4 regions of the Pannonibacter sp. genome follow, and region 1 is predicted to be linked to each of the others. Evidence: riboswitches for the same ligand, from Rfam matches in the RefSeq annotation. Region 1 holds a riboswitch; each other region holds the start of a gene.

The links. A riboswitch is a leader RNA that binds a small molecule or an ion and turns the genes downstream of it on or off. The one in region 1 is predicted to bind cobalamin.
Positions count from the first base shown of each region.
Region 2: linked by a shared signal. The riboswitch ahead of ACTIFE_RS11165 (aromatic ring-hydroxylating oxygenase subunit alpha) and the one ahead of ACTIFE_RS12910 (DUF1636 family protein) in region 1 are both predicted to bind cobalamin.
Region 3: linked by a shared signal. The riboswitch ahead of ACTIFE_RS08540 (HupE/UreJ family protein) and the one ahead of ACTIFE_RS12910 (DUF1636 family protein) in region 1 are both predicted to bind cobalamin.
Region 4: linked by a shared signal. The riboswitch ahead of nrdH (glutaredoxin-like protein NrdH) and the one ahead of ACTIFE_RS12910 (DUF1636 family protein) in region 1 are both predicted to bind cobalamin.

Region 1 is NZ_JBHYDX010000016.1:113,440-120,388, reverse strand. Features, by position in the region: gene ACTIFE_RS12930 (hybrid sensor histidine kinase/response regulator) at 1-2,319, shown strand, start outside; gene ACTIFE_RS12925 (response regulator) at 2,312-3,262, shown strand; gene ACTIFE_RS12920 (MbcA/ParS/Xre antitoxin family protein) at 3,340-3,729, shown strand; gene ACTIFE_RS12915 (RES family NAD+ phosphorylase) at 3,726-4,424, shown strand; cobalamin riboswitch at 4,520-4,751, shown strand; gene ACTIFE_RS12910 (DUF1636 family protein) at 4,787-5,233, shown strand; gene ACTIFE_RS12905 (ABC transporter ATP-binding protein) at 5,230-5,997, shown strand; gene ACTIFE_RS12900 (ABC transporter substrate-binding protein) at 6,016-6,949, shown strand, end outside; gene ACTIFE_RS12895 (FecCD family ABC transporter permease) at 6,929-6,949, shown strand, end outside.
Region 2 is NZ_JBHYDX010000013.1:110,619-117,567, forward strand. Features, by position in the region: gene ACTIFE_RS11150 (ABC transporter substrate-binding protein) at 1-1,274, shown strand, start outside; gene ACTIFE_RS11155 (metallophosphoesterase family protein) at 1,561-2,430, shown strand; gene ACTIFE_RS11160 (ABC transporter ATP-binding protein) at 2,427-4,193, shown strand; cobalamin riboswitch at 4,314-4,537, shown strand; gene ACTIFE_RS11165 (aromatic ring-hydroxylating oxygenase subunit alpha) at 4,648-5,892, shown strand; gene ACTIFE_RS11170 (2Fe-2S iron-sulfur cluster-binding protein) at 5,905-6,949, shown strand, end outside.
Region 3 is NZ_JBHYDX010000009.1:115,935-122,883, reverse strand. Features, by position in the region: gene ACTIFE_RS08555 (aldehyde dehydrogenase) at 1-1,144, shown strand, start outside; gene ACTIFE_RS08550 (SDR family NAD(P)-dependent oxidoreductase) at 1,532-2,287, shown strand; tRNA gene ACTIFE_RS08545 (tRNA-Asn) at 2,466-2,541, opposite strand; cobalamin riboswitch at 2,862-3,081, shown strand; gene ACTIFE_RS08540 (HupE/UreJ family protein) at 3,115-3,756, shown strand; gene cobU (bifunctional adenosylcobinamide kinase/adenosylcobinamide-phosphate guanylyltransferase) at 3,763-4,320, shown strand; gene cobW (cobalamin biosynthesis protein CobW) at 4,317-5,426, shown strand; gene cobN (cobaltochelatase subunit CobN) at 5,630-6,949, shown strand, end outside.
Region 4 is NZ_JBHYDX010000021.1:4,612-11,560, reverse strand. Features, by position in the region: gene ACTIFE_RS14900 (hypothetical protein) at 1-336, shown strand, start outside; gene ACTIFE_RS14895 (ArsR/SmtB family transcription factor) at 452-793, shown strand; gene ACTIFE_RS14890 (YeeE/YedE family protein) at 855-1,901, shown strand; cobalamin riboswitch at 1,987-2,211, shown strand; gene nrdH (glutaredoxin-like protein NrdH) at 2,466-2,687, shown strand; gene nrdI (class Ib ribonucleoside-diphosphate reductase assembly flavoprotein NrdI) at 2,697-3,095, shown strand; gene nrdE (class 1b ribonucleoside-diphosphate reductase subunit alpha) at 3,089-5,281, shown strand; gene nrdF (class 1b ribonucleoside-diphosphate reductase subunit beta) at 5,299-6,273, shown strand; gene ACTIFE_RS14865 (trans-sulfuration enzyme family protein) at 6,536-6,949, shown strand, end outside.

The DNA of each region.
Region 1 (6,949 bases):
CTGGTCTTCAACGTCGGCATAGCGCTCCTCCTGATGGAACTCGGCATCTATGGCCTCCTGGAGGAAACGCTCGGCGTGTTCTCGATCATCGCCATGGCCTGGCTGTCGGCGATCTCGGCGGACCTGTTCGTCAACAAGCCGCTCGGCCTGTCTCCCCCCGGCATCGAGTTCAAGCGCGCGCACCTTTACGACATCAACCCGGTCGGCACCGGCGCCATGAGCCTTGCCGCCATCGTCGCGCTGCTCGCCCATTATGGCACCTTCGGGCCGCTGGCGGCGTCCCTCGCCACCTTCATCGCGCTTGGCCTTGCCTTCGTGCTGGCCCCGGCCATCGCCTTCGCCACGGGTGGCAAGTATTATCTCGCGCGCAAGCCGCGCCGGCACTGGCAGACGAAGACGGCCATCACCTGCTCGATCTGCGAGAACCCGTTCGAGCCCGAGGACATGGCCTATTGCCCGGCCTATCAGGTGCCGATCTGCTCGCTCTGCTGCACGCTGGATGCCCGCTGCCACGACAGCTGCAAGCCGAAGGCCCGGCTGAAATATCAGACCCGCAGCGTCGCCGAGGCCACACTGCCGGCCTGGGTTCTGGAACATCTCTCCACCCGGCTCGGCCGCTATCTCATGACCGCCGTTCCGGTCATCGCCGGCATCGCCCTGATCCTCACCGTGATCACCCATCAGGCCGCCACCAGCCTGCCGCCCGGGGCCGATGTGGTCGGGCGGACGGTGGCGCTGATCTTCGTCGTCTTCGCCATCTCGGCAGGCATCGGCGTCTGGTTCCTGGTGCTCGCCCATGACACGCGCCACGTGGCAGAAGAGGAATCCCTGCGCCAGAATTCCCTGCTGCTGAAGGAGATCGAGGCGCACCGCAAGACCGACGCCGCCCTGCAGAAGGCGAAGGAAGCAGCCGAGGCCGCGAACCTTGCCAAGAGCCGCTATGTCATCGGCCTCAGCCACGAACTGCGCACGCCGCTCAACGCGGTGCTGGGCTATGCCCAGGTGCTGGAACGGGACGAGGCCATCCCGCGCGAGCGCAAGGCCTCGATCCGTGTCATCCGCCGCAGCGCCGAGCACCTCTCCGGCCTGATCGACGGCTTGCTGGACATCTCCCGCATCGAGGCCGGCCGGCTGCAGGTGGACATGGCCACGGTCAACATCCACGAGTTCCTCGACCAGATCGTCGCCATGGTGCGCCTGCAGACCCAGGCGGCCGGCCTTGCTTTCGAGTTCCGCAAGGCACCAAACCTGCCGACGCTGGTGCGCACCGATGAAAAGCGCCTGCGCCAGATCCTCGTCAACCTTCTCTCGAATGCAGTGAAGTTCACCAACTCCGGCACCATCACGCTGGAGGTCGGCTACCGGTCGCAGGTCGCCACCTTCCGCATCTCCGACACCGGCACCGGCATCAGCGAAGACGACATGACCCGCATCTTCGAGCCCTTCGGACGCGGCAGCGGCGAGAGTGTCGCCCGCACGCCCGGTCTGGGACTGGGGCTGACGATCACCAAGCTGATGGCCCAGACCCTCGGCGGCTCGCTGGCCGTCACGAGCCATCCCGGCGAGGGCAGCACCTTCGAGGTCCGGCTGATGCTGGCCGCCCTCGCCGACCAGCAGCCGCTGGTCTCGCCCGAGCGCCCCGTCACCGGCTACTCCGGCCCGCGCCGCCGGATCCTCGTCATCGATGACAATGCCGACCACCGAGCGCTGATGGTGGAAATCCTCGCCCCGCTTGGCTTTGAAGTGGAACTGGCCGCCGACGGACCGCAGGGCATCGAAGTCGCCTTCCGCACCAAGCCAGACCTGCTGCTGGTCGACATCTCCATGCCCGGCATGAATGGCTGGCAGGTGGCGAGCCTCTTGCGCCAGCGCGGCCTCACCACGCCGATCGTCATGCTCTCGGCCAACATCGGTGACACGGCCCTGCGCCCGGCCGGCGAACCAGCCCATGACGACGCCCTGTCCAAACCCGTCGATCTCGCTCAGCTCCTGGACCGGATCAGCCGCCTGCTTGGCCTGATCTGGACCCGGGCGGGCGATGCCGCCGCCGCCGCTCCAGCCCTTGCCACGCCAGCCCCTGCAGCGGCGGACGAGCGCGACACGGCTCCGCTTGCAGCCCCCTCCCTGTCATCGCGGCATATCCGCGACCTGATCAGCCTCGGCGACATCGGCTATGTCCATGGCATCGAGGCCAAGCTCAGCGAGTTGGACGGCGCGGGCGCGGATGGCGCTCTCATCGCCCGTCTTCGCACAAGCATCGAACAGTTCGACTTTGCCGGCTATCGCAAGATCCTTGAGGACACAGCCCCCCATGACTGACGCCGTCGGTTCCCCCGCCGCCTCGCGCGACATCGTCCTCGTGGTGGATGATTCCCCCGAGACCCTCGGCTTCCTGACGAAGGCACTGGAGACGTCCGGCGTCACGGTTCTGGTCGCCACCTCCGGCACCGCCGCGCTGGCCATCTGCGACCGCATCACGCCGGACATGGTGCTGATGGACGCGGTGATGCCCGCACCCGACGGCTTCGAGACCTGCCGCCTGCTCAAGGCCCGGCGCGGGCTGGAGCATGTGCCGGTGATCTTCATGACCGGCCTCAGCGAGACCGAGCATGTGGTTCATGCGCTGGAAAGCGGCGGTGTCGACTTTCTCACCAAGCCGATCAATCTCGACGAGCTGCAGGCCCGCATCCGGGTTCACCTTGCCAATGCGCGCCAGGTCCAGAGCGCCCGCATTGCGCTGGATGCCGCAGGCCGGCACCTGATCGCCGTCGGCGCAGACGGCAGCATCAAGTGGTCGACACCGCAGACCAGCCAGGTTCTCGAAGCGCTGGACCGGGGCAACGGCGCTGCGGGTGAAACCGCGTTGGACCGCGTTCGCGCCGGTCTGGCCGGCTGGATCGCCGCCGCCAGCCGACAGGCGACGGGGCGGCCCGACCCGCTGGTGCTCGATCTTGGGGCCGCTGGCCAGTTCGAGTTCGCCCCCATCGGTTCAATCACTGCCGACGAGCACCTGTTCCGTCTAACCAGCGCCAGCCACCCCGGCCAGACCGACGCCCTGCGCCAGCGCTTCGGTCTCACCCCGCGCGAGGCGGACGTCCTGACCTGGATCTCGCGCGGCAAGTCCAACAAGGACATCGGCGACATTCTCGGCCTCAGCCCACGCACGGTGAACAAGCACCTCGAGCAGATCTACGTCAAACTCGGCGTCGAGAACCGCGCCTCCGCCGCCGTCCGGGCCAGCGAGGTGCTTCGGGATCTGTAATCCAGATCATATGACCTTGTATTTTGGTCCACATGATCTATCTTGAGCGTATTGAACCGCATTGGCACGGTGACCAAATGGAAGCTGCTCTCAAGCCCCGGCCCGTCGACGACCGTCAGGCCGTCGGCCTCAAGGCCTACAGCCGCATCGCCGACGCCTGGTCGTTGACGGTTCGCGAGGCCGCAGGTCTCTGTGACATGTCAGACTCTTCCTGGAAACGCGCCAAATCCGCGAGCTTCCGGGGCGAACTGACCCGCGACCAGTTGTTGCGCCTCAGTGCCCTCATCGGCATCTACAAGTCGCTGCAGCTTTACTTCAGCCCGGATCTTGCCGACCGCTGGATCAGACTGCCCAACAGCGGGCCGGAGTTCGACGGCCAGCGCCCGGTCGACGCAATGATCGACGGCGGCCTGCCGAAAATCCTCAGCGTCCGGACCTATCTCGATGCCCTGCGAGGTGGCGCGTGAAGCTGACCGCGATCGCCGACCGCGCCCTGATCCGGCTGATCTCGAAGACACACCACAAGCCACCCGTGCTGCGCGGCCTTGTCGACAGCGACCGGGAAGCGGAGATCCTGGCCGAGTTGGAAGGCCTGACCAACGCGCGGCTGAAGGCCGAGCGGGAGGGCAGCCCCGGCATCGACAGGCGGGAACTGGCGTTCCTCCGCCGCAAGGCCGACCTCGCCCTCTATGGTGAGACCCATATCAACGCCGCTTTTGTCTACACGCGGCCGACCGGCAACCGCTTCAACGGCGGCGACCGCGGCGCGTGGTACTGCGCCTATGATTCAATGACTTCCGCTGCCGAGGTTGGGTTTCACCGCACGCGGGAACTCTCCTATATCGGCCATTTCCATGACGAGGCCGCCTATGTGGAACTCCTCGCCGACTTCATCGGCGACTTCCCGGACCTGACGAACACGCCGGATCACCCGGCACTGGCGGCGGATCCTTCAACTGGCTATCCGACTGGCCAGGCGCTGGCGGCCGATCTGCGCCGTCAGGGACATCGCGGCTTGCTTTATCCCTCCGTGCGCCAGCCCGGCGGCCGCTGCTTCGTCGCTTTCGATCCCGGGATCATCCAGAACGTGAGGCCCGGTGCCAGCTGGACTTTGCGCTGGTCCGGCACGCCGCATTTCTCCATCGTGATGGACGCCGGATAGGCAGCTCGCACTTGTAACGTAATTACATTACATATAAACACCGGGTGGTCTCGTCCCAACCCGGTGGCATTGCCTTGACAACACACGCCCCTGCCCTGATCATTCGCCGTGATGGTTCCCGGCGAACAAGCGCTTTGCCGGGTGAAAAGGGAACACGGTACGGTGTAGCCAACAGGCGCCAAGTCCGTGACTGCCCCCGCAACTGTAGGCGGCGAGCCGACCCCAGACAGCCACTGTCCCATGTGCCACATAACCGGCACGGGATGGGAAGGCAGGGCAAGGCGACGACCCGCAAGTCAGGAGACCTGCCATCACCGACCCACAACAGCCACCGGGCGGGGTGCCCCGGAAGGAGTAAAACGGTGACCATTCAGCGGCCGGTTACGGCCCATTCCCCTATTGTTGGCGGCGAGCGGACCTTGTCCACCGAGGCAATGCACGAGCTTGTGGTCTGCGTGACCTGCCGCCCGCGCGGCAGTGAAGACCGTCCCGGCAAGGCCCTGCTGGCAGAGCTTTCGGCCCAGATGGCCGGCGATGCCGCCTGGCGCGTCGGCGGCATCGAGTGCATGGCCGCCTGCGGCCGCCCCTGCGCCATCGCCCTCCAGTCGCAGGACAAGACCACCTGGCTCTTCGGTGACATGGACCTCGCCGATGCCGAGGACATTGCCCGCTTTGCCCGCCAATACGAGGAGCTGCCCGACGGCTGGTGCAAGGCCTCGGAGCGGCCCGGCAAGCTGGCACGGACCGCCCTTGCGCGCATTCCCGCCTCCGGCCGGGTGCTGCCCCCGGATGCCGATGCCTGCACATGAGCGCGCCCTTTTTCGAGGCGGAAGGCCTCTGCTGGGGACCGCGCGGCCGGCCTGACCTCCTGGCCGACATCAGCCTGACGCTCAACCAGGGCGAGGTGCTGGCGATCTGCGGTGCCAACGGAGCCGGCAAGTCGTCACTGCTGCGGCTGCTCTATCGCTTCCATCGCCCCCGCGCTGGCCATGTCCGGCTGGAAGGCACCGACATCTGGAGCCTGGGCGCCCGGGATGTCGCCTGCCGGATCGCCGCCGTGCTGCAGGAGCAGCCGACGGACTTTGCCCTGACCGTGCGCCAGATCGTGGCGCTCGGGCGCCTGCCGCATCAGCGCGGTCTCAGCGCGGCCGGCTCGGCCGACCGCGATGCGATTGCCCATGCGCTTGGCCGCCTGCATCTCAACCCCCTGGCCGAACGCCCCTTCGGCACCCTGTCGGGCGGTGAGCGCCAGCGCGTGATGGTGGCCCGGGCGCTGGCCCAGGCGCCCAAGCTGCTGATCCTCGACGAGCCGACCAACCACCTCGACATCCGCCACCAGCTCGAGCTGATGGCGCTGCTGCGAGGCCTTGGCCTCACGGTGATCACCACCCTGCACGACCTGACCCTCGCCGCCGAATACGCCGACCGGGTGCTGCTGCTCGCCGGTGGCCGCGTCCTCACCGAGGGCACCCCGGCCGAGGTCTTCACCGAAACCCACATCGCGGGCGCCTTTTCCGTGCGCTCGCGGATCGACCTCAGCGGGCAACACCCCCGCTTTTCCTTTCACCTTTGACCAGAGAGACCCCCTGACATGCGTCTGAAACTTGCTCTTGCCGCCTTCCTGCTCTCCACCGTGGCCGCCGCGGCCTATCCGGTGACCGTGAAGAGCTGCAACCGCGACGTGACCTTCGAGGCCGCCCCGAAGCGCGCCATTTCCAACGACGTCAACCTCACCGAGATGATGCTGGTCCTTGGCCTCGCCGACCGCATGGCCGGCTACACCGGCGTCTCCGGCTGGAAGACGCTGGACGAGGAGATGCGCAAGGACGTCAAGGAACTGCCCGAACTGTCCGAAAAATACCCGACCAAGGAAGTGCTGCTCGGCGCCGAGGCCGACTTCTATTTCGCCGGCTGGAACTACGGCATGAAGGTCGGCGGCGAGGTCACGCCCGAAACCCTCGCCCCCTTCGGCATCCAGGTCTATGAACTGACCGAAAGCTGCATCCACATCGGCCCGAAGGAGAAGATCTCCATGGCCGACATGTACAACGACCTGATCAACCTCGGCCGCATCTTCGGCGTCGAGGACAAGGCAAAGGTGCTGGTCGCCGGCTACGAGGCAAAGCTGGCCGAGGCAACCGCCAAGGTCGACAAGTCCAATCCCTTGCGCGTCTTCGTCTATGACAGCGGCGAGGATACCCCCTTCACCTCCGGTCGCTACGCCATGCCGACCGCGCTGATCGAGGCGGCCGGCGGCAAGAACATCATGGACGACCTGGACAAGAGCTGGGCCACCGTCGCCTGGGAGCCGGTGGTCGACCGCAACCCGGAAGTGATCGTGATCGTGAATTACGGCAATGTCACCGCCGAGCAGAAGATCGCCTTCCTCAAGGCCAACCCGGCCTTCGCCAATGTCGACGCCGTGAAGAACAACCGCTTCGTGGTGCTCGAATATGTCGAGGCAACGCCCGGCCCCCGCAACATCCGCGCCGTGGAGAAGCTCGTTGACGGTTTCGCTGGAAACT
Region 2 (6,949 bases), on a different contig from region 1:
AGTTCCACAACGGCGCGGCCATGACCGCCGATGACGTGGTGTTCTCGCTGAACCGCATGTTCCAGGCCGACTTCCCGCCCTACCAGGTGCGCGCCCGCGACCGCTTCGACAACTTCGCCGGCGCGGAAAAGGTTGATGACCTGACCATCCGCGTGAAGGCCAAGCGCGCCGAGCCGCTGTGGGAGACGCTCCTGAACCTGCAACAGGTCATGATCATCCCGGCCGCCTACACCATGGGCCTTGCCGGCGACCCGGCCAAGCTGGAACACGATGACTTCGAAGCCTTCTCGCTGAAGCCGGTCGGCACCGGCCCCTACAAGGTGGCAGAGTTCGTTCCGGGCCAGACCATCGTCTGGGAGCGCTTCGCCGACTTCTGGGGCGACAAGGCCCCGCTCGACAAGGTGACCGTCAAGCACATGCCGGAAACCGCCTCGCGCATCACCGCCCTGAAGACCGGTGAAGCCGACATCGTGACGAACATCGCCCCGGACCAGCTCGACATGATCGACAAGGACCCGGACATGAAGGCCTTCGGCGCGCCGACCGCCCTGTTCCACGTCATGATCATGAACCAGAACCATCCGAAGCTGAAGGATGCCCGCATCCGCCAGGCGCTGTCGCTGGCGATCGACCGCGACGCGCTGAACGAGGCGCTGTGGCTCGGCAAGGCCGTGGTTCCGGCCTCGCACACCATGGAAGAGTTCGGCGATCTCTACATGCCGGAGCTGAAGACCTTCGAATACAACCCGGAAAAGGCCAAGGAACTGCTCAAGGAGGCCGGCTACGACGGCTCCGAGATCACCTTCGACACGGCGGCCGGCTATTACACCAATGGTCTTCTGTCGACCCAGGCGATCATGGAGATGTGGGCAGCCGTTGGCGTCAAGGGCAAGATCAACGTCGGCGACAAGTGGACCGGCAACTCGCCGGAGCTGATGGTCCGCAACTGGTCCAACCCGATGTATTTCGCCGATCCGTTCGGTTCCTTCGGCGTGATGTGGGCGCCGGGCGGCCCGTCGCAGTCGGAAGGCCGCTTCAACACGGATGACGCCTATGCCGCCGCCTGGGAGAAGTTCCGCTTCTCCGGCGACGTCGAGCTGCGCCGCGCGGCCTATGCCGAGCTGATGGACCGCGTGAAGGCCGATCCGGCCCTGCTGCCGCTCTATCGTCCCTATGAAGCCTGGGCGATGAAGAACTCGGTCAACTGGCAGACCAAGCCGGGCCACATCCCCTATGTGCTCGACTTCCGCGCCGGCTCCATCTCCTTCAACTGAGCCTGACATCAAGCCGGAGCGCTGCCCCTCGCAGCGCTCCGGTCAGACTGCTGACAAACCCTCTATCGTCATCCCGGGCGCAGCGCAGCGGAGACCCGGGACCGGAGAGCCAAGGTCTCTCCTGGGATAACTCATTGAAAGATAGAGACCCCGGCTCTCCGGTCCCGGCTCGGCGCTTCGCTTGGCCGGGATGACTTGGGTGAGGTCGAGGTTTCTCATCAAGCTCGCCGGAGCGCTGCCCCTTGCGGCGCTCCGGTTTCCCGAATTGCCAAAAGGATCCCTTGCCGTGACCGTCCGTCTTGCCCTCATTGCCGATATCCATCATGGCGCGCCCTCTGCCACCAAGCGCGGTGACACCGCCCTTGAGCTGATGGAGGAGTTCGCCCGCTTCACCAACGCCGCACGCCCGGATCTGGCCATCGATCTCGGCGACCGGATTTCCGACATCGACCGCGACACGGATTTGCGGCTGGAGCGCGAGGTCGCCGAAGCCTTCGCCCCGATCACCACGCCGGTGCGCCACATCTGCGGCAACCATGACCGCGACCACCTGGAGGTCGCCGACAATGAGGCGATCCTCGGCCAGAGCCTTGCAAACGAGACCATCGACATCGGCGGCTGGCGCATTGCGCTGTGGCGGGCCGACAGCCGCATCATCCGCACGCCGGAACATTCCGGCTTCGTGCTGAAGGAAGCCGACCTCTTGTGGCTGTCGCGCGTGGCCCAGACCGCCGACCGGCCGCTGCTCGTCATGAGCCATGTGCCGATCTCCGGCCATGCCCAGACCGGCAACTACTATTTCCAGAACAACCCGTCCGCCTCGACCTATCCCCATGCCGAGCGCGCCCGCGCGGCCCTGGCCCAGGCCCGCGTGCCGGTGGTCTGCATGGCCGGCCACGTGCACTGGAACACCATCACGAAGGTCGACGGCATCGTCCACATGACGCAGCAGTCGCTGACCGAGAGCTTCACCACCTCGGGCGAGCCGGCCGGCGCCTTCGGAATCCTGGAGCTTGGCGACACCGTCTCCTGGCAGGTCGAGGGCAAGGATCCGGTCCGCTTTGGCTTCACGCCAACGGCGGAGCGCTGGACGCCGGTGATGCCGGTGTTTGATAGCCTGCCCGAGTTTGCCGCCCGCCGGCGGACCGCAGCATGACCGCCGCGCCGGAGACCACCGGCCAGCCGATCCTGGCCGTCGAGGGCCTGAAGGTGGCCTTCGGCGCGCATGAGGCCGTGAAGGGCCTGAGCTTCTCCATCGGCGCCGGCGAGACGCTGGCGCTGGTAGGGGAATCCGGCTCAGGCAAGTCGGCAACCGCGCTCGCCATCCTGCGCCTGATCGAACGCGAAGGCGGCAAGATCGCTGGCGGTCGGGTTCTGCTTGGCGCAGGGAGCGACCAGATCGAGCTGACCGGACTTTCCGACGACGCCCTGACCGACATTCGCGGCAACCGGGTGTCCATGGTGTTCCAGGAACCAATGACCTCGCTGAACCCGGTGATGACCATTGGCGCCCAACTCGCCGAAGTGTTTATCCGGCATCGCGGCATGAGCGAACGCGCGGCCCTAACCGAGGCCAAGGCCGGGCTGGAGGCAGTGCGCATTCCCGACGCGCAGCGCCGGCTGGGACAGTATCCGCATGAATTGTCCGGCGGCCTGCGCCAGCGGGTAATGATCGCCATGGCGCTGGCCTGCCGCCCGGACCTTCTCATTGCAGATGAACCGACCACGGCACTGGACGTGACGACGCAGGCCGAAATCCTCGACCTGATCCGGTCGCTGCAAGCCGAGATCGGCATGGGACTTCTTTTCATTACGCATGACATGGGCGTCGTCTCGGAGATCGCGGATCGGGTTCTCGTGTTGCGGCATGGGCTGGCGGTCGAGGAGGCCCGTGTCGCCGACCTGTTCCGGTCGCCCCAGGCCGCCTATTCACGCACGCTGATGGCCGCCACGCCGCGCCTCGGCAGCGGCAGCCTGACCGGGCCAGCCGGCACGACGCCGGTGCTGAAGGTCACGGGCCTTTCCACCCGGTTCCAGATGCGCAAGGGCTTCCTGCGCCGGGTGCAGGGGGAACTGCATGCGGTGCGCAATGTCAGCCTGACGCTGAACGAGGGCGAGACGCTCGGTCTCGTCGGCGAGTCTGGTTGCGGCAAGTCCACGCTGGCGCGCAGTGTTCTGCGACTGGTCGAACCGGCCGAGGGTCACATCGAAGTGGCAGGCCGGCCCTTGACCGGCCTCTCGGCCGCAGCGCTGAGACCAGAAAGACGGCTGGCGCAGATGGTGTTTCAGGATCCGTTTGCCAGCCTCAACCCGCGCCTGCCGGTGCATGAGCTTGTGACCGAGCCGGCCCGGATCCACGGACTTGTCATCGAAAGGGACCAGAAGGCACTGGCTGTCGAACTGGTGATGCGGGTCGGGCTCGAAGCAGACTGCATTCACCGGTACCCGCACCAGTTCTCCGGCGGGCAACGGCAGCGGCTTTGCATCGCGCGCGCTTTGTCGGTCAGACCCAAACTGATCGTTGCCGATGAAGCGGTCTCCGCACTGGACGTTTCGATTGCCCGTCAGGTGACGGATCTGATGCTCGACTTGCAGCAGCGCGAGGACATGTCATTTCTTTTCATTTCGCATGATATTGCTGTTGTCGAGCGGGTCAGTCACCGCATCGCGGTGATGTATGGCGGCCAGATCGTCGAAATGGGACCGACTGCCGAGGTGCTGGCGCAGCCGAGGCACAGCTACACGCGGCGGCTGCTGGCGGCTGTCCCGGCCGCTGACCCGGAGCGCAGGCGGCCGGCCGGTGCGATGCGTCTCAGTGTCCCGCCGGCCATGGCCTTCACCCGCCCGGGCGAGACGCTTGAGGAGCTGCCGTTGATCGAAATGAGCCCCGGGCATTTCGTCCGCGCGGAAGCCGCCTGACATCCGGCCTTGCGCCAGTTGCGCGATCGGACAGGCGCAACCTGTTTGCGCTGCGATGCTGCGTCGCAGAACCGGCATGGCGTGTCGTTTTCGGATTATCCGCAACGGCCCGCCCGTGGTGGATTGGGGCATGACCAGGGTGCCCTGCCTCGGCGACGCGGCAGGGAGAATTGGGAAGCCGGTGACATGGGCCTTGTGGCGCATGGCAAGCCGGCGCTGCCCCCGCAACGGTGGCGAGGACAGGAGCGCGGTGGAGGAGCCACTGGGGCAACCCGGGAAGGTGCCGCATCCGGGCCGCAAGGCCGCCTCGAAGCCCGGAAACCAGCCCTGGCCATCAGGAACCCAACGGATCGCGGTGGGCGGACCGGGGCGGTGCAGGCTGTGGCGGAGGGAGACCGCCGGAGCGCACCTGTCCCTGCCCCCAGTCCCCCGCCGGCAAGCGGAATGTGAGGCCATGGACGTTCGCAATGACATGCTGAGCCGCGTAAAGACCCGGCGGGAAGGCTTTTCTCTCGATCAGGCCTTTTACATCGATCCGGAGTATTTCAAGCTCGACCTGGATCTTATCTGGTACCGCGACTGGCTGTTCGTCGGCCATGACTGCGAGGTGGCCAAGGCCAGCAGCTTCTTCACCGTGCAGGTCGGCGACTATCCGGTGGTGATCCTGCGCGACAGCGATGGCCAGATCCGTGCCTTCCACAATTCCTGCCGCCATCGCGGCAGCCGGGTTTGCACGGAGCATCGCGGCTCAAGCGCAAGGCTCGTCTGCCCCTATCACCAGTGGACCTATGACCTCGACGGCAGCCTGCTCTATGCGCGGCAGATGGCCGAGGACTTCGACAAGTCGCAGTTCTCGCTTAAAGCCGTCGCCTGCGAGAGCGTGGCCGGCTACATCTTCATCTGCCTTGCGGACAAGCCGTCCGAGTTCGCGCCCTTTGCTGAGCTGATGCAACCCTATTTCGCGCCGCACCGCCTCACCGAGGCCAAGGTCGCCTTCGAGAGCACGATCATCGAGAAGGGCAACTGGAAGCTCGTCTGGGAGAACAACCGAGAGTGCTACCACTGCGCCGGCAACCACCCCGAACTCTGCAAGACCTATCCGGAAGCCCCGACGGTGACTGGCGTCTCTGGCGGCGACGAGGACCCGGAGTTGACCGAGCACTGGACGCGGCTGGAAGCGGGCGGCCTGCCGAGCCGGTTCCAGATGCACGAGAGCGGCCAGTTCCGCGCCTGCCGCACCCCGCTGATCGGCGATGCTGCGAGCTACACCATCTCCGGTCGGCCTGCCGTACAGGAGCTTCTGTCGGCAGACGTGACCCAGGAGCGGATCGGCGCGCTGCTGCTGTTCCACTATCCGACCACCTGGAACCACGTGCTGACCGACCACGCGGTGACCTTCCGCGTGCTGCCGATCAGCGCCACCGAGACGGCCGTGACCACAAAGTGGCTGGTCAACAAGGACGCGGTCGAGGGCGTCGACTATGACCTCGACACGCTGACCCATGTCTGGATGCAGACCAACGACCAGGACCGGCGGATCGTCGAGGAGAATGCCTTCGGCATCAAGTCGCCCGCCTATGAGCCCGGCCCCTATTCCGAACTGCACGAGGGCGGCGTGATGCAGTTCGTTGACTGGTATTGCCGCAATGTCGAAACGCGCCTGACGACAGGTGCCAAGTCGTTGCGCAGCGTCGCCTGAGGATCCTGATCCATGACCGTCAAACCGGATTTTGCCGCAGGCCTCGCCCTGCCCTTCGCCAGCACCGCCCCCTGGAAGGGACCGGCAACGCGGCTGGAGGTGCTGGCCGTGATCGACGAAACCGCCGACGTGAAGACCTTCGTCTTTCGGCCCGAAGGCGGCGGCTGGTTCTCCTACAAGCCCGGCCAGTTCGTGACGCTGGAGCTGCCGGTGCCCGGCGGGCCGGTGTGGCGGACCTATACGCTCTCCTCCACGCCGACGCGGCCCTTCTCCGCCTCGGTGACGGTGAAGGCGCAAGGCTGCAGCATCGGCACGCGCTGGATGTTCGACACGCTGGTGCCGGGCATGACGCTGACCGCGAGCGGCCCGGCCGGACATTTCAGCCACTGGAACCATCTGGCCGAGCGCTATCTGTTCCTGTCTGCGGGCTCCGGCATCACGCCGATGATTTCGATGCTGCGCGCGATGGCCGACACGGCCCCGGCCAGCGACGTGGCTTTTCTCACCTGCGGCCGCACGCCCGCCGATCTTTTGTTTCGCGACGAACTGGAGATGCTAGAGCGGCAGATGCCGAAGCTGGCACTGGGGCTGATGGTGGAGCGCAAGAGCGCCGCCGACCGCTGGCACGGCCTGACCGGGCGCATCGACATGGCGCGGTTGAAGTTCCTGGTGCGCGACTACCGGCAGCGGGAGATCTTCTGCTGCGGCCCGGAACCCTTCATGGCCGGTGTGCGCCTGATGCTGGAAGATGCCGGCTTCGACATGCGGCACTACCACGAGGAAAGCTTCGGCGCGCCGGCAAAAATTGCAACAGATCAGCCCGTGGCGATCCCCGCCGCACTGACCATCGCGCCTACCGTCCCATTACGCCTTGCAATGGCGAGTGGCACCGTTGAAGCGCCCGGACAGGCCGCAGGGCCAGTCAGGGAACCGGGCGCGCCCGACTTGTCGCCCCCCGCCGGGGCGGACCCGGCCAGCGACGGCCTGGAGTTGCAGTTCAGCCGCAGCGACATGCGCATGACCTCCCCGCCCGGCGCCACCTTACTTCAGGCGGCCC
Region 3 (6,949 bases), on a different contig from region 1:
TCTTGCCTCCGAAATGCTGCGCGAGGCCGCATCCCTGACGACGCAGATCGCCGGCGAGATCATCCCGTCCAACCGCCCGGGCAGCATGGCCATGGCCATGCGCCAGCCGGTCGGCGTGGTGCTCTCCATGGCGCCGTGGAACGCGCCGGTCATCCTTGGCGTCCGCTCGCTGGCAACGCCGCTCGCCTGCGGCAACACCGTCGTCATGAAGACCTCGGAAATCTGCCCGCGCACCCATCGCCTGATCATCGACGCGCTGCAGGCCGGCGGCATTCCGCATGGCGTGCTCAACGCCATTTCCAATGCGCCGGACGACGCGCCGCAGATCGTTGAAGCCCTCATCGCCCATCCGGCGGTGCGCCGCGTCAACTTCACCGGCTCGACCCGTGTCGGCCGGATCATCGCGGAAATGTGCGGCCGCAACCTCAAGCCGGCCCTGCTGGAGCTGGGCGGCAAGGCGCCGTTCCTGGTGCTCGACGACGCCGACCTCGACGCCGCCGTCGATGCGGCAGCCTTCGGCGCCTACATGAACCAGGGCCAGATCTGCATGTCGACCGAACGCATCATCGTCGATGAAAAAATCGCCGATGCCTTCATCGCCAAGCTGACGGCCAAGGCCCGGTCGCTCAAGGCCGGCGATCCGCGCGAGGGCAAGACCCCGCTCGGCGCGGTGGTCGATGCCCATGCGGCGCGGCGCATCCAGGATCTCATCAAGGACGCCACCGCCAAGGGCGCGGTGCTGGCCGCCGGCGGCGGCGTGCAGGGCGCAGTGATGGAGGCCACGCTCCTGGACCGGGTCAACCCGACCATGCACATCTACGGCCAGGAAAGCTTCGGGCCCGTGGCGGTTGTCGTGCGTGTCGATGGCATCGACGAGGCGGTGCGCATCGCCAATGACACCGAATACGGCCTCTCGGCCGCCGTGTTCGGCCGTGACATCACCCGCGCCATGCAGGTCGCCCGCCGCATCGAATCCGGCATCTGCCACATCAACGGTCCGACCGTGCATGACGAGGCGCAGATGCCCTTCGGCGGCGTCAAGGACAGCGGCTACGGCCGCTTCGGCGGCAAGGCAGGCATTGCCGAGTTCACCGAACTGCGCTGGATCACCATCCAGGACGGCCCGATCCACTACCCGTTCTGACGCACTGGCAAAAGGGGAGGGGAGCGGCCTCTCCGGTCCCCCTCGTGGGGCAGGGCTATCGCATATGAAGTTAGATGCTCTTCGTGGCCTGTCAGCCCCCCTCCCCCTCGTGGGGAGGGGTGAGGGGTGGGGGGCACGGGAGGCCGTCAGATCACAAAGCGTCTGAAGTACGACTGGTCAGGAACGTGAAACCTGGATTTTAGTCCGCTCCCCCCACCCCCAAGCCCCTCCCCACGAGGGGGAGGGGAGCTGAGACGCCGCGAAAGCTGTCTGGCCACATATGCGACAGCCCTGCCTTCGTTTCGGAGGGGAGCCGAGAGCCTTCTTCAAGGTTGCATCCCACCCCACCCCCAGATCCCAACTGCCCAACACCCCGGGAGAATAAAAATGAAACTGAACCAGAAGACCGCCATCATCACAGGCGGCGCCGGCAGTCTTGGGCTCGCAACGGCCCGCCTGTTCCTTGAGGAGGGAGCCAGAGTGGTTCTGGTCGATCTCTCGCAGGAAGCCCTTGAAACCGCACGGGCGAGCCTTCCGGCCGGCGACGTTCTGACAGTTGCCGCCGACGTCGGCTCGGAAGCGGCGACGAAGGCCTACATCGACGCGGCGGTTGCAGCCTTTGGTCCCATCGACATCTTCTTTTCCAATGCCGGCAATTTCGGCGAGGTCCGGCCGATCGCCGGCTATGCGCTGGACGTGTTCGAATCCGTCCAGCGGGTCCACGTCACTGGCGCATTCCTTGGCGCCAAATACGCCACGCCAAAGATGCGCGACGGCGGCAGCTTCATCATCACCTCGTCGGTTGCCGCCACCCGCGGTGATCCGGGCGTCTATGCCTATATCACCGCCAAGCATGCCCAGATCGGGCTGATGCGGTGCCTCGCAAAGGAACTGGCTCCGCGCCGGATCCGGGTCAACTCCGTCCACCCTGGCCCCCTCGACAACGGGTTCCAGCATGCGGTCGAAGCCGGTCTCAGCCGGGAGCTGGGGATTGATGGAACGGCCATGTTCAACTCCCTCATCCCGCTCGGCCGCCATGGCCTGCCGGAGGAAGTGGCGCGCTCGGTGCTCTATCTTGCCAGCGACGACAGCAGCTTCACTACCGGAGCGATGCTGATGGTCGACGGCGGCATGAGCGTCTGATCAGGGTGAGAAAATGATGGCCAAGGCCGCCGGAGTACCTTCGGGTACGCTGTAGCCGGCCCGTTATGTCTTGCGGTGCGGGGCAGCTACAAAAAAATGTCGCGAATTGTCGGTCCTGGACAGCCAATTGTCCGGGATTGACATTGTTTTGTCTGGCTGGCTTTCTGGGGAAGAAAGATGGCTCCGCGAGCAGGACTCGAACCTGCGACCATTCGATTAACAGTCGAACGCTCTACCAACTGAGCTATCGCGGATCACCGTCAAAGGCCCTGAAGCAGGGCGCCGTGGTGAACGACCGGGTGGGTCGTTGTCGGTGGCGAGCGTATAACAAACGCTCTCCCCCTTTGCCAAGCCCTTTCTTGAAGAAACTTTTCCACAGGCTGTATAGTCGCGGAATTCCGCGAAAAATCAGAAGCTTGTGCGCCCATGCCATAGCTGGCGCGGACCCTTTGCCGGCGAATCCCGACCCGAATGTCCGCCGACCCCGGTCCGGTGGTGTCGCTTTCCGGCCAGCCCCATGCCGCTTTGTCCGCCCGCCCGCCAAAGGGCGTCCTTGTTCCCATCCTCCCGAAGGGTTAGAACAATCCTGTCAGGTTCCCTGTCGGGCCAAGCCCTAAGGGATGAAACGGGAATGCGGTGGCGAGCGACTCACTTCGAGGCTCCGAATCCGCAGCTGCCCCCGCAACTGTCAGCGGCGAGCCCTGCCGCACACAGCCACTGGATGCAAGTCCGGGAAGGCGTGGCATGGGCTGCGACCCGCGAGCCAGGAGACCGGCCTGCCGCACTGCAACCCCTCGCCGTCGGGTGGACGGAATGGAGCCTTGAAAATGAACATGAATTTCCGCGCATGTTGCCGCCTTGGCAGCAAGGTATTTGCCGTTTCGATCCCGGCGCTTCTGGTCGCTGGTCCGGCCAGTGCTCATCACATGATGGATGGCGAGATGCCGCAGACCTTCGTCCAGGGCCTCCTGTCCGGGCTGGGTCATCCGGTGATCGGCTTCGATCATCTCGCCTTCATCATCGCCGTCGGCCTTGCCGCCGGTCTCGTCGGCCGCAGCCTCGTCCTGCCGGCCGCCTTTGTTCTCGCCACCATCGCCGGCGTTCTGGTGCATATGGCGGCTTTTGACCTGCCGCTGGCAGAACTTGTGATCGCGCTCTCGGTTGTCATCGCCGGGGGGCTTATTGTCTCTGAAACCGAGCTTCCGGCTGGCGCCTGGGCTGTTCTGTTCGCAATTGCCGGGCTTTTCCACGGCTACGCCTATGGCGAGTCCATCATCGGCGCCGAGCCGGCACCGCTTTACGCCTATTTCATCGGCTTTGCTGTCATCCAGTTTGCCATCGCAAGCCTCGCCATGATGCTGACCAACCCGAAGACGGCAGCCGTTTCGACCCCGGTGACGGCGCGACTGGTTGCCGCCGGCATTGTTGGTGTCGGCTTCAGTGCCGTCGGTTCGCAGCTGTTCGGCTGAGATCCCGTGCAATCTGAAGGGCTTGAGCCCGCGCGGTCGGTGCTGGTCACCGGCGGCGCCCGGTCCGGCAAGAGTGGTTTTGCAGAGCAGCTGGCGCTGAAAGCCGGGCGTTGCCCGATCTATGTCGCCACGTCCGCCGCCTGGGACAAGGAGATGGCCGACCGCATCGGCCATCACAAGGCCCGGCGCGACGAACGCTGGACGACGGTCGAGGAACAACTGGATCTGGTCGGCACGATCACCCTGCACTGCGGCCCCGAACGGATCGTGCTCGTCGACTGCCTGACCCTCTGGCTCACCAACCTGATGCTGGCCGACCGGGACCTTGCCACGGATACCGCAAGCCTTGCTGCTGCAATTCCCGATCTCGCTGGCCCCGTCATCTTCGTGACCAACGAAGTCGGCCTCGGCATCGTGCCTGACAATGCCATGGCGCGCGCGTTTCGCGACGCGCAGGGCCGCCTCAACCAGGAGCTTGCCCGGGTCTGCGACCGCGTCGTGCTGGTCGCTTGCGGGCTGCCGCTGCTCCTCAAACCCAATTCCTGTCCGGATATCCAGTTATGACCACCGTGCTCACTCAAGGCGGCAAGATCCCCGCCACCATCGTCACCGGCTTCCTCGGTGCCGGCAAGACGACGCTGATCCGCAACCTGCTGCTCAATGCGGGCGGCCGCCGCATCGCGCTCATCGTCAACGAGTTCGGCGACATGGGCTTCGACGGCTCGCTGCTGGACGGCTGCGTCGACCCCACCTGCAGCGCCGACGATGTGGTCGAGCTGACCAACGGCTGCATCTGCTGCACCGTGGCCGACGACTTCCTGCCGACCATGGAAATGCTGCTGGCGCGCGAGACGCCGCCCGATCACATCGTCATCGAGACTTCGGGCCTCGCATTGCCGCAGCCGCTGGTGCGCGCCTTCTCCTGGCCGAGCGTCAGGACCCGCGTGACGGTGGACGGTGTCATCACCGTGCTGGACGCCGCCGCCCTGGCGGAAGGCCGCATCGCGCTCGACGAGGAGGCGCTGGCGGCGCAGCGTGCCGCCGATGCCTCGCTCGACCATGACAATCCGGTCGAGGAGCTGTTCCACGACCAGCTCGCCTGCGCCGATCTCGTCGTGCTGAACAAGGCCGATCTGGTGGACGCGGACCAGCTGGCCCATATCCGCGAGCACATCACCGAGGATGTCCGGTCCGGCGTCGAGATCATTCATGCGGAGAAGGGCAACCTGCCGGTTGACGTGCTGCTCGGCCGCGCGGCCGCCGCCGAGGACGATCTGGCCGCGCGCCGGGCGCATCATCATCACCATCACGACCATGACGATGATGACCACGATCATGATCACGACGACGATCATGAGGACGACGATCATGATCATCATCACCACGATGACTTCGAGAGCCATGTGGTGCCGGTCGCGGCCTTCGCCAGCCTGAAGGATCTGGAGCAGGCCGTCGCCCGCGCGATGGCGCTGCCCGGCGTGCTGCGCATCAAGGGAGCTGCATCGGTGACGGGCAAGGCGGCGCCGGCGCTGGTGCAGGCGGTCGGCCCACGCGTCGAGACCTGGTTCGCCGCCGCGGCCAGGATGCCCGGCCATTTCGTTGTCATCGGCCTGAAGGGGCTGGATCTTTCGGCCATCACCGGGGCCCTTGGCGAGGTCAAGGCGGCCTGAAGGCAGCGGCGCTGCAGCAAATGCCGGGTCTGCAAGTGACTTGTCTCGTGTGGCGCGGCCCCTCAGCGTCCCTCCCTACGAGGGGGAGGGGCGGAGAGGCGATGCGGGGGGGGGCCAGGACGTGTCCAGAAACTGGCCCCGAGACCGGCCCCTGACCCGACCAAACGAACCGGACACCGGGTGTCCGTGCAGATGGACCAGTGATGCATATTCTCGCAAGCCAGACCCGACGGGTGGAAGACGGCAACGATGCGGTGGATCTCGCCCAGGATCCGGCCGATCTCGTCGTGCTGTCGGCGGCCGACACGGAACTGGCGGCCCTTTGTGCGGCGCGGGGCAAGCAGGGCGAGGCCTTTGCCAGCCTGCGGCTCGCCAGCCTGATGGCGCTGGGGCATCCCTATTCGGTCGACCTTTACGCCGAGAAAACCCTTTGGCGCTCGAAACTGGTGATCGTGCGGCTGCTCGGCGGCGAGAGTTACTGGCCCTATGGCGTGGAACGGCTCTGCGAGGAGGCCAACCGGGGTGGGGCGAAGCTTGCGATCATGTCCGGCTGCGACAAGTGGGACGAGGCGCTGGCGGCCCGCTCCTCGGTTCCTGTCGAGGCGGTGCGCCGGCTCTATCGCTATTTCCTCGAGGGTGGTCCGGAAAACCATGCCAATGTGCTGCGCTACGGCGCCCATCTGGCGGGCCTCTCCGAGGAGCCGGCCCCGCCCGCGCCGCTGCCGCGTGCCGGCCTGTTCCTGCCCGGCCATGGCGCGCCAGCCCTGTCCGATCTGATCGCGAGCTGGCCGGAGCCGGACCGGCCCGTCGCGGCGGTCGTCTTCTACCGGGCGCTGGTGCAGGCGGGCGAGACCGCGCCGGTGGAGGCCCTGTGCAGGGAACTGACGGCAAACGGAATCAATCCGCTGCCGGTCTTCGTCTCGTCGCTGAAGGAGGCCGAGTCTGCCGCGATCCTCGGCGGGCTGATGGAGGCCTGCCCGCCGGCGGTTGTCCTCAATGCCACCGCCTTTGCGGTCTCCAGCACCGGCGGGCCGCATCAGCCGACGCCGCTCGACCGGCCGGGGCGTCCGGTGCTGCAGATGGTGTTCTCGTCCTCCTCCCGCGAGGGCTGGCTTGAGAGCCCGCAGGGGCTGTCGATCCGTGACCTCGCAATGCATGTGGTCCTGCCGGAGATCGACGGCCGGCTGATGACCCGTGCGGTCTCCTTCAAGGAAGAGGGGGTCTATGACCCGCGGACGCAGTTCCGTTCGGTGCGCTTCGTGCCGGATGCCAACCGCATGGGCCATGTCGCCCGGCTTGCGGCAGCCTGGGCGCGGCTGGGCCGCAAGACGCCGGCGGAGCGCAAGGTGGCGCTGATCCTGGCCAACTACCCCAATGCCGATGACCGGTTGGCCAATGGCGTCGGCCTCGACACGCCCGCCTCCTGCGCCCATCTCATGCAGGCGATGGCGGCGGCTGGGTATGGGATCGAGGGAGCACCCGCTGACGGCGCGGCCCTGATCGCCCGGCTGACGCGCGGCGTG
Region 4 (6,949 bases), on a different contig from region 1:
TTGATCCTGCTCGTGGGCTTGTTGCGCCCGGCACACGCCGAGGGGTTGGAACTGCTGATGTTCGAACAACCAGGCTGCGTTTACTGCCTGCGCTGGCATGAAGAGATCGGACCGAAATTCGCACTCACCGATGAGGGCAAAGCTGCCCCGCTGCGCCTTCTGCAACTGCAATCTCCCCTGCCTGAGGGTATTCACCTCGCCTCACGGCCTGCTTTCACTCCGACTTTCGTCCTTGTTCGCGGCGGGCAGGAGATGGGACGGATCGAAGGATACCCTGGCGAAGATTTCTTCTGGCCGATGCTGGCAGAACTGATCGAAAAGGCGAAGGTGCCATAACACTAGCGGCCGGCAAGCCGCAGCAACCAAAACTTCTACAGGGAAACTGCGGGGTTTGCGTTGCAGGTGCGAAGCTGACGTTTTATCTAGGGCGCTCAAGCATCGGGGTCGCCACGTGTCCGCAGTCGAGGAAAACATTGATGGCCGGTCGCCGTCATCCGAACTTTCCGGACTGGTCGAGCAGTCGAACGAGGCTGCTGCCTTTCTGAAGGCGATGGGCCACGATGGACGCCTGACCATACTCGCCCATCTTTCAAGTGGCCCCAAGAGTGTCACCGAGCTTGAAAACCTGCTGTCATCGCGTCAGGCTGTCGTCAGCCAGCAACTCGCACGCCTCCGGCTCGAGGGGATGGTAAGTGCGCGGCGCGACGGACAAACGATCTACTACTCGCTGCTGGACCCTCGGGTCGGCGCGATGATCGAAGTCCTCGCGAAACTGTTCGGCAGGCAGGCCTGAGACCTGCCGGAGAACCGGTTACCCACTGGGCCGATGCGCGACTGGACGGGAGGAGAACAACATGGATGCCATGCCTTATGGCCTCCTCGCAGCCCTGATTGGCCTGGCCGGCGGAACCGTGCTGGGACTTGCCGGGCGGCTCGGAAATTTCTGTACGGTTTCTGCACTCGAGATGGCCGTCTACGGCAAGGATGCGCGCAAGCTTCGGCTGTGGGGAATCGTTCTCGGCGTCGCTGTTCTGGCAACGCAATTCGCTGCCCTCGCCGGCTACGTCCATCTTGAGATGACATTCTACCACGAGCTGGTCTGGAACCCGGTAGCCTCGATCGTCGGCGGTCTGATGTTCGGCTATGGCATGGCCATGTCCGGCAATTGCGGTTTTGGCGCCCTCACCCGGATGGGTGGCGGCGACATTCGCGCCCTGGTCATTGTCGTGGTCATCGCCATTGCCGCCTACGTCACCCTATCGGGTCCGCTGGCGCCCCTGCGCATCGCGTTGTTTCCGCAGGAAGACGCCCTCGGCCCTCAAGGCATACTGCACGACCTGCAAACCCATGCCGGTCTGCCGCCCGCGCTGGTCATTTCCGTCATTGCCAGCGGCCTCGGTTTCTGGGGCTTGTCCTACGGCCCTTTGCGCCGCGAACCGCATATGCTGTTCTGGGGCATTGCAGCCGGTCTTGCTGTCGCCGGTTGCCTTGCGGGAACTTCCTGGCTCTCAGACACTAGCCTTGGTGCAATCGACGTCGAAGGTCCGTCCTTCACCGCTCCGGTGGGCAGGGCGCTGCTGTTCCTCATGACATCCACGGCAGGCGGAATCTCCTTCTCGGTCGGTATCGTTGTGGGCGTGATCCTTGGCGGATTTATTGGCTCAATGGTGCGGGGCCTGTTCCAGTGGGAGGCGTGTGAAGATCCCCGCGAACTGGGCCGCGCCATTGTCGGAGCCATGCTGATGGGCGTCGGCGGTGTTGTTGCCATGGGCTGCTCCGTCGGACAGGGCGTCACCGCGTTCGCCACCCTGTCCTGGTCCGGGCCTGTCACGCTCCTGGCCATCAGCGCCGGCTGCCTTCTTGGGCTGCGGCAACTGATTGGCGGCTATCAGGTTGAATGAGCCTGCTGATTGGTTCAGCGCTCCTGCTCAGTGCCTCCTACACGCCATACCTTTAGCACCTATTGACGCTAAGCGGATTTGAACTACTATATGTAGCGTTCAAGGTTCCGTCGATTCGAGTGGATCGACGGCTAAGATGGGAATGCGGAACGCGGGGCTGCAAAGCCTTGCCAAGCCGCAGCTGCCCCCGCAACTGTGAACGGCGAGCGTATACCCGAACCGCGCCACTGGCTTCCTCAAGAAGCCGGGAAGGCTGGGTACAGCGTGATGACCCGTGAGCCAGGAGACCTGCCTTGAGCGAAACGTCCACCGGCGGGGTGACCGGTAGGGGGCATGTCTGGCGCGTCCGGCTCACGCCGGCCGCCTGCTTCCCCGGTTCCCTGCAATTGTGCTTCGGGGTGAAGTCATGTTGATCAGTTCGATGTTCCAGTTTCCGCCTGGGCGGCCAAGCCGCAATGCGTGACCCGGGCTGCCTGCCTCAGGCTGCCTGATCCCAATTCCCTATCAAAGCCGACTGCGGACGCCGTGCTGCACCCTGTCGGCTTGCCTTTCGAAAGCCATGTCATGACCGTCACCGTCTACAGCAAGCCCGCCTGCGTCCAGTGCAACGCCACCACCCGTGCGCTGGAGCGCCAGGGCATCACCTACACCCTGGTCGACATTTCCGAAGACGCGGAGGCCTATGACCTCGTCACGGGCCTCGGCTACCGCCAGGTTCCGGTGGTGATCGCCGGGGAACAGCACTGGGCCGGGTTCCGTCCCGACCTGATCGGCGGACTTGCCTGAGGCACAGCGATGAGCGGGCTCGTCTATTTCTCCAGCACCTCGGAAAATACGCGCCGCTTTGTCGAAAAGCTTGGCCAGGACGCGCTGCGCCTGCCGGTGGATGCCGCCGCACCGGCTCCGCTTGCGACCCGGCCCTTCGTGCTGGTCACCCCAACCTATGGCGGTGGTACGTCCAAGGGAGCTGTGCCCAAGCCCGTGATCCGCTTTCTCAATGACGAGCGGAACCGCGCACTGATCCGCGGCGTCATCGCCGCGGGAAACACCAATTTCGGCGCGGCCTACGGGCTCGCCGGCGACATCATCGCGGCCAAATGCCAGGTGCCGTTCCTCTACCGCTTCGAGCTGCTCGGCACGGCGGAGGATGTCGCGAATGTCAGCCAGGGACTGGAACGGTTTTGGACATGCTAGACACGCCCTCACTCTTGGAAGCGGATGACGCAGCCGCGCAGCCCCTCACGGCCGACCGCAAGGGCCGGCCCGTCGAGGAGCTGGACTATCACGCGCTCAACGCGATGCTGAACCTCTATGATGCGAACGGCCGGATCCAGCTCGACAAGGACCGGGAAGCGGCGCGGCAGTATTTCCTCACCCATGTGAACCAGAACACCGTCTTCTTCCACAACCTCAAGGAGAAGCTCGATTATCTGGTGACCGAAGGATACTACGAGCCCGAGGTTCTGGCGCAGTATTCCTTCGCGTTCGTCCGCGACCTTTTCGATGCTGCCTATGACAGGAAGTTCCGCTTCCCGACCTTCCTCGGCGCGTTCAAATATTACACCAGCTACACGCTGAAGACCTTCGACGGGAAGCGCTACCTGGAGCGCTACGAGGACCGTGTCTGCATGGTGGCGCTGACGCTGGCGCGCGGCGACGAGCAGCTGGCCCGTGATCTGATGGACGAGATCATTTCCGGCCGCTTCCAGCCGGCGACGCCGACTTTCCTCAACGCCGGCAAGAAGCAGCGCGGCGAACTGGTGTCCTGCTTCCTGCTCAGGGTCGAGGACAACATGGAGTCCATCGGCCGGTCGATCAACTCCGCCCTGCAGCTGTCCAAGCGCGGCGGCGGCGTCGCCCTCAGCCTGACCAACATTCGTGAGGCCGGTGCGCCGATCAAGCAGATCGAGAACCAGTCGTCCGGCGTCATCCCGGTGATGAAACTGCTGGAAGACAGCTTCTCCTATGCCAACCAGCTTGGCGCACGCCAGGGCGCCGGCGCGGTCTATCTCAACGCGCACCACCCGGACATCCTGCGGTTCCTCGACACCAAGCGGGAGAACGCGGACGAGAAGATCCGCATCAAGACGCTGTCGCTCGGCGTTGTCGTGCCGGACATCACGTTCGAACTCGCGAAGAACAACGAGGACATGTACCTGTTCTCGCCGCATGACATCGAGCGGGTCTATGGCGTTCCCTTCACCGAGATATCGGTGACGGAAAAGTACCGCGAGATGGTGGAGGACAAGCGGATCCGCAAGTCCAAGATCAAGGCGCGCGAGTTCTTCCAGATCATAGCCGAGATCCAGTTCGAGAGCGGCTATCCCTACCTGATGTTCGAGGACACGGTGAACCGGGCCAACCCGATCGCCGGACGTATCTCGATGAGCAACCTGTGCTCGGAAATCCTGCAGGTCAGCGAGGAAAGCCGCTTCAACGAGGACCTGTCCTATGCCCATCTCGGCAAGGACATTTCCTGCAACCTTGGTTCGCTGAACATCGCCAAGACGATGGACAGCGCCAACTTCGGCAAGACCATCGAGACCTCGATCCGTGCGCTGACGGCCGTGTCGGAGATGAGCAACATCGCCTCCGTGCCGTCGGTCGCCAAGGGCAACGAGGACAGCCACGCCATCGGCCTTGGCCAGATGAACCTGCACGGCTATCTCGCCCGCGAGCGCATCCACTACGGCTCCGAGGAAGGCGTCGACTTCACCAACATTTATTTCTACACGGTGACCTATCACGCCATCCGGGCGTCGAACCGGCTCGCGGTGGAAAAGGGGCGCAGCTTCAAGGGCTTTGAGGCCTCGAAATATGCTTCTGGTGCCTATTTCGACAAGTACACGGATCAGGCCTGGACGCCGAAGACATCGAAGGTGGCGCAGCTCTTTGCCGATCCCGGCATTCCTATCCCGACCCAGGATGATTGGCGGGCGCTGAAGGCCGCCGTGATGACTGGCGGGCTCTATAACCAGAACCTCCAGGCCGTGCCACCGACCGGATCGATCTCCTACATCAATCACTCGACCTCCTCGATCCATCCGATCGTGTCGAAGATCGAGATCCGCAAGGAAGGCAAGATCGGCCGCGTCTATTATCCGGCAGCCTACATGAGCAATGACAACCTGGACTATTACCAGGATGCCTATGAAATCGGCCCGGAGAAGATCATCGACACCTATGCGGCGGCAACGCAGCATGTGGATCAGGGCCTGTCCCTGACCCTGTTCTTCCGCGACACCGCGACGACGCGCGACATCAACCGGGCGCAGATCTACGCCTGGAAGAAGGGCATCAAGACCATCTACTACATCCGCCTGCGCCAGATGGCGCTGGAAGGCACGCAGGTCGAAGGCTGCGTGTCCTGCACGCTGTGAACCGGGGAAAAGGCACCATGAACATGCATATCAAGCCCGCCTCCCGCGTGCGCGCCATCAACTGGAACCGGCTTGAGGACGACAAGGACCTCGAGGTCTGGAACCGTCTGACGGGGAATTTCTGGCTGCCGGAAAAGGTGCCGCTGTCCAACGACATTCCGTCCTGGGCGACGCTCCGGTCGGAGGAACAACGCCTGACCATCCGCGTCTTCACCGGCCTGACCCTGCTGGACACCATCCAGAACGGGGTTGGAGCGGTGAAGCTGATGGCGGATGCCGTGACCCAGCACGAGGAAGCGGTCCTGTCGAACATCTCCTTCATGGAAGCGGTTCATGCGCGCTCCTATTCCTCGATCTTCTCCACGCTCTGCATGACGTCCGACGTGGACGAGGCCTATCGCTGGTCCGAGGAAAACGAGTTCCTGCAGAAGAAGTCGGCGCTGATCATGGAGCAGTATGACAGCGGCGATCCCTTGAAGAAAAAAGTTGCCTCCGTCTTCCTGGAAAGCTTCCTGTTCTATTCCGGCTTCTATCTGCCGATGTACTGGTCGAGCCGGGCCAAGCTGACCAACACGGCCGACCTGATCCGCCTCATCATCCGCGATGAAGCCGTGCACGGCTACTACATCGGCTACAAGTTCCAGCGCGCGCTGGACCGCGAGCCGGAGGCGCGGCGTCAGGAGATCAAGGACTTCGCCTTTGACCTGCTGCTGGAGCTTTACGACAACGAGGCCCGCTACACGGAAGATCTCTATGACGGGGCCGGCCTGACCGAGGACGTGAAGAAGTTCCTGCATTATAACGCCAACAAGGCGCTGATGAACCTCGGCTATGAGGCCCTGTTCCCGGCCGAGGCCTGCAAGGTGAACCCGGCGATCCTCTCCGCGCTCTCGCCCAACGCCGACGAGAACCACGACTTCTTCTCCGGCTCCGGCTCGTCCTATGTCATCGGCAAGGCGGTCGCGACCGAAGACGAAGACTGGGACTTCTGATTGATTTCGCCGGCGGATCAGGGGCCCTGGTCCGCCGGCTGGCAGAGCTGGATCCACCACAGGATCGACCAGCAAGATCCTTCGGTCGCCGAACAAGACTGAAACAACGGTCAGGGATGTAAACAGGCCAAAATAGTCGCCTGTCAAATGCCCCTCTGGCGCTCTTTCCTGGCCGGGAGAACCCGGAGATTCGGATAGAGCCAATCTTACGATTGGACGGAACGCTGAACCCCGTGTCCTATGGGCCGGTCAGGAGATACCCATGCAGGACACCACCCGTTGCCTCCATCATCCGCAAGCGGAAACCGACGGGTTTCGCGCGCTTGCTGTGCCCGTCTATCGCGCCTCCACCATCGTCTTCCCGGATGCGGCCACGTTTGCGGCGCGCGGCGATCTGGCCCCTGAGGGCTACACCTACGGCCTGCATGGCACGCCCACGACGCGCATGCTGGAACGCAGCCTCAGCGACCTGCACGGCGGCGCCTGGACATTTCTGACGCCCTCCGGACAGGCCGCCGTGGTTCTGGCCATGCTGGCGGTGCTGTCGGCTGGCGACACGGTGCTGATTGCCGATACGGTCTACCCGCCGGTCCGCCAGTTCGCCGATCTCGATCTTGTGCGGATGGGCGTGACGGTGCGCTACTTCGATCCGCTGTCGCCTGAGGATGTGGCCCGG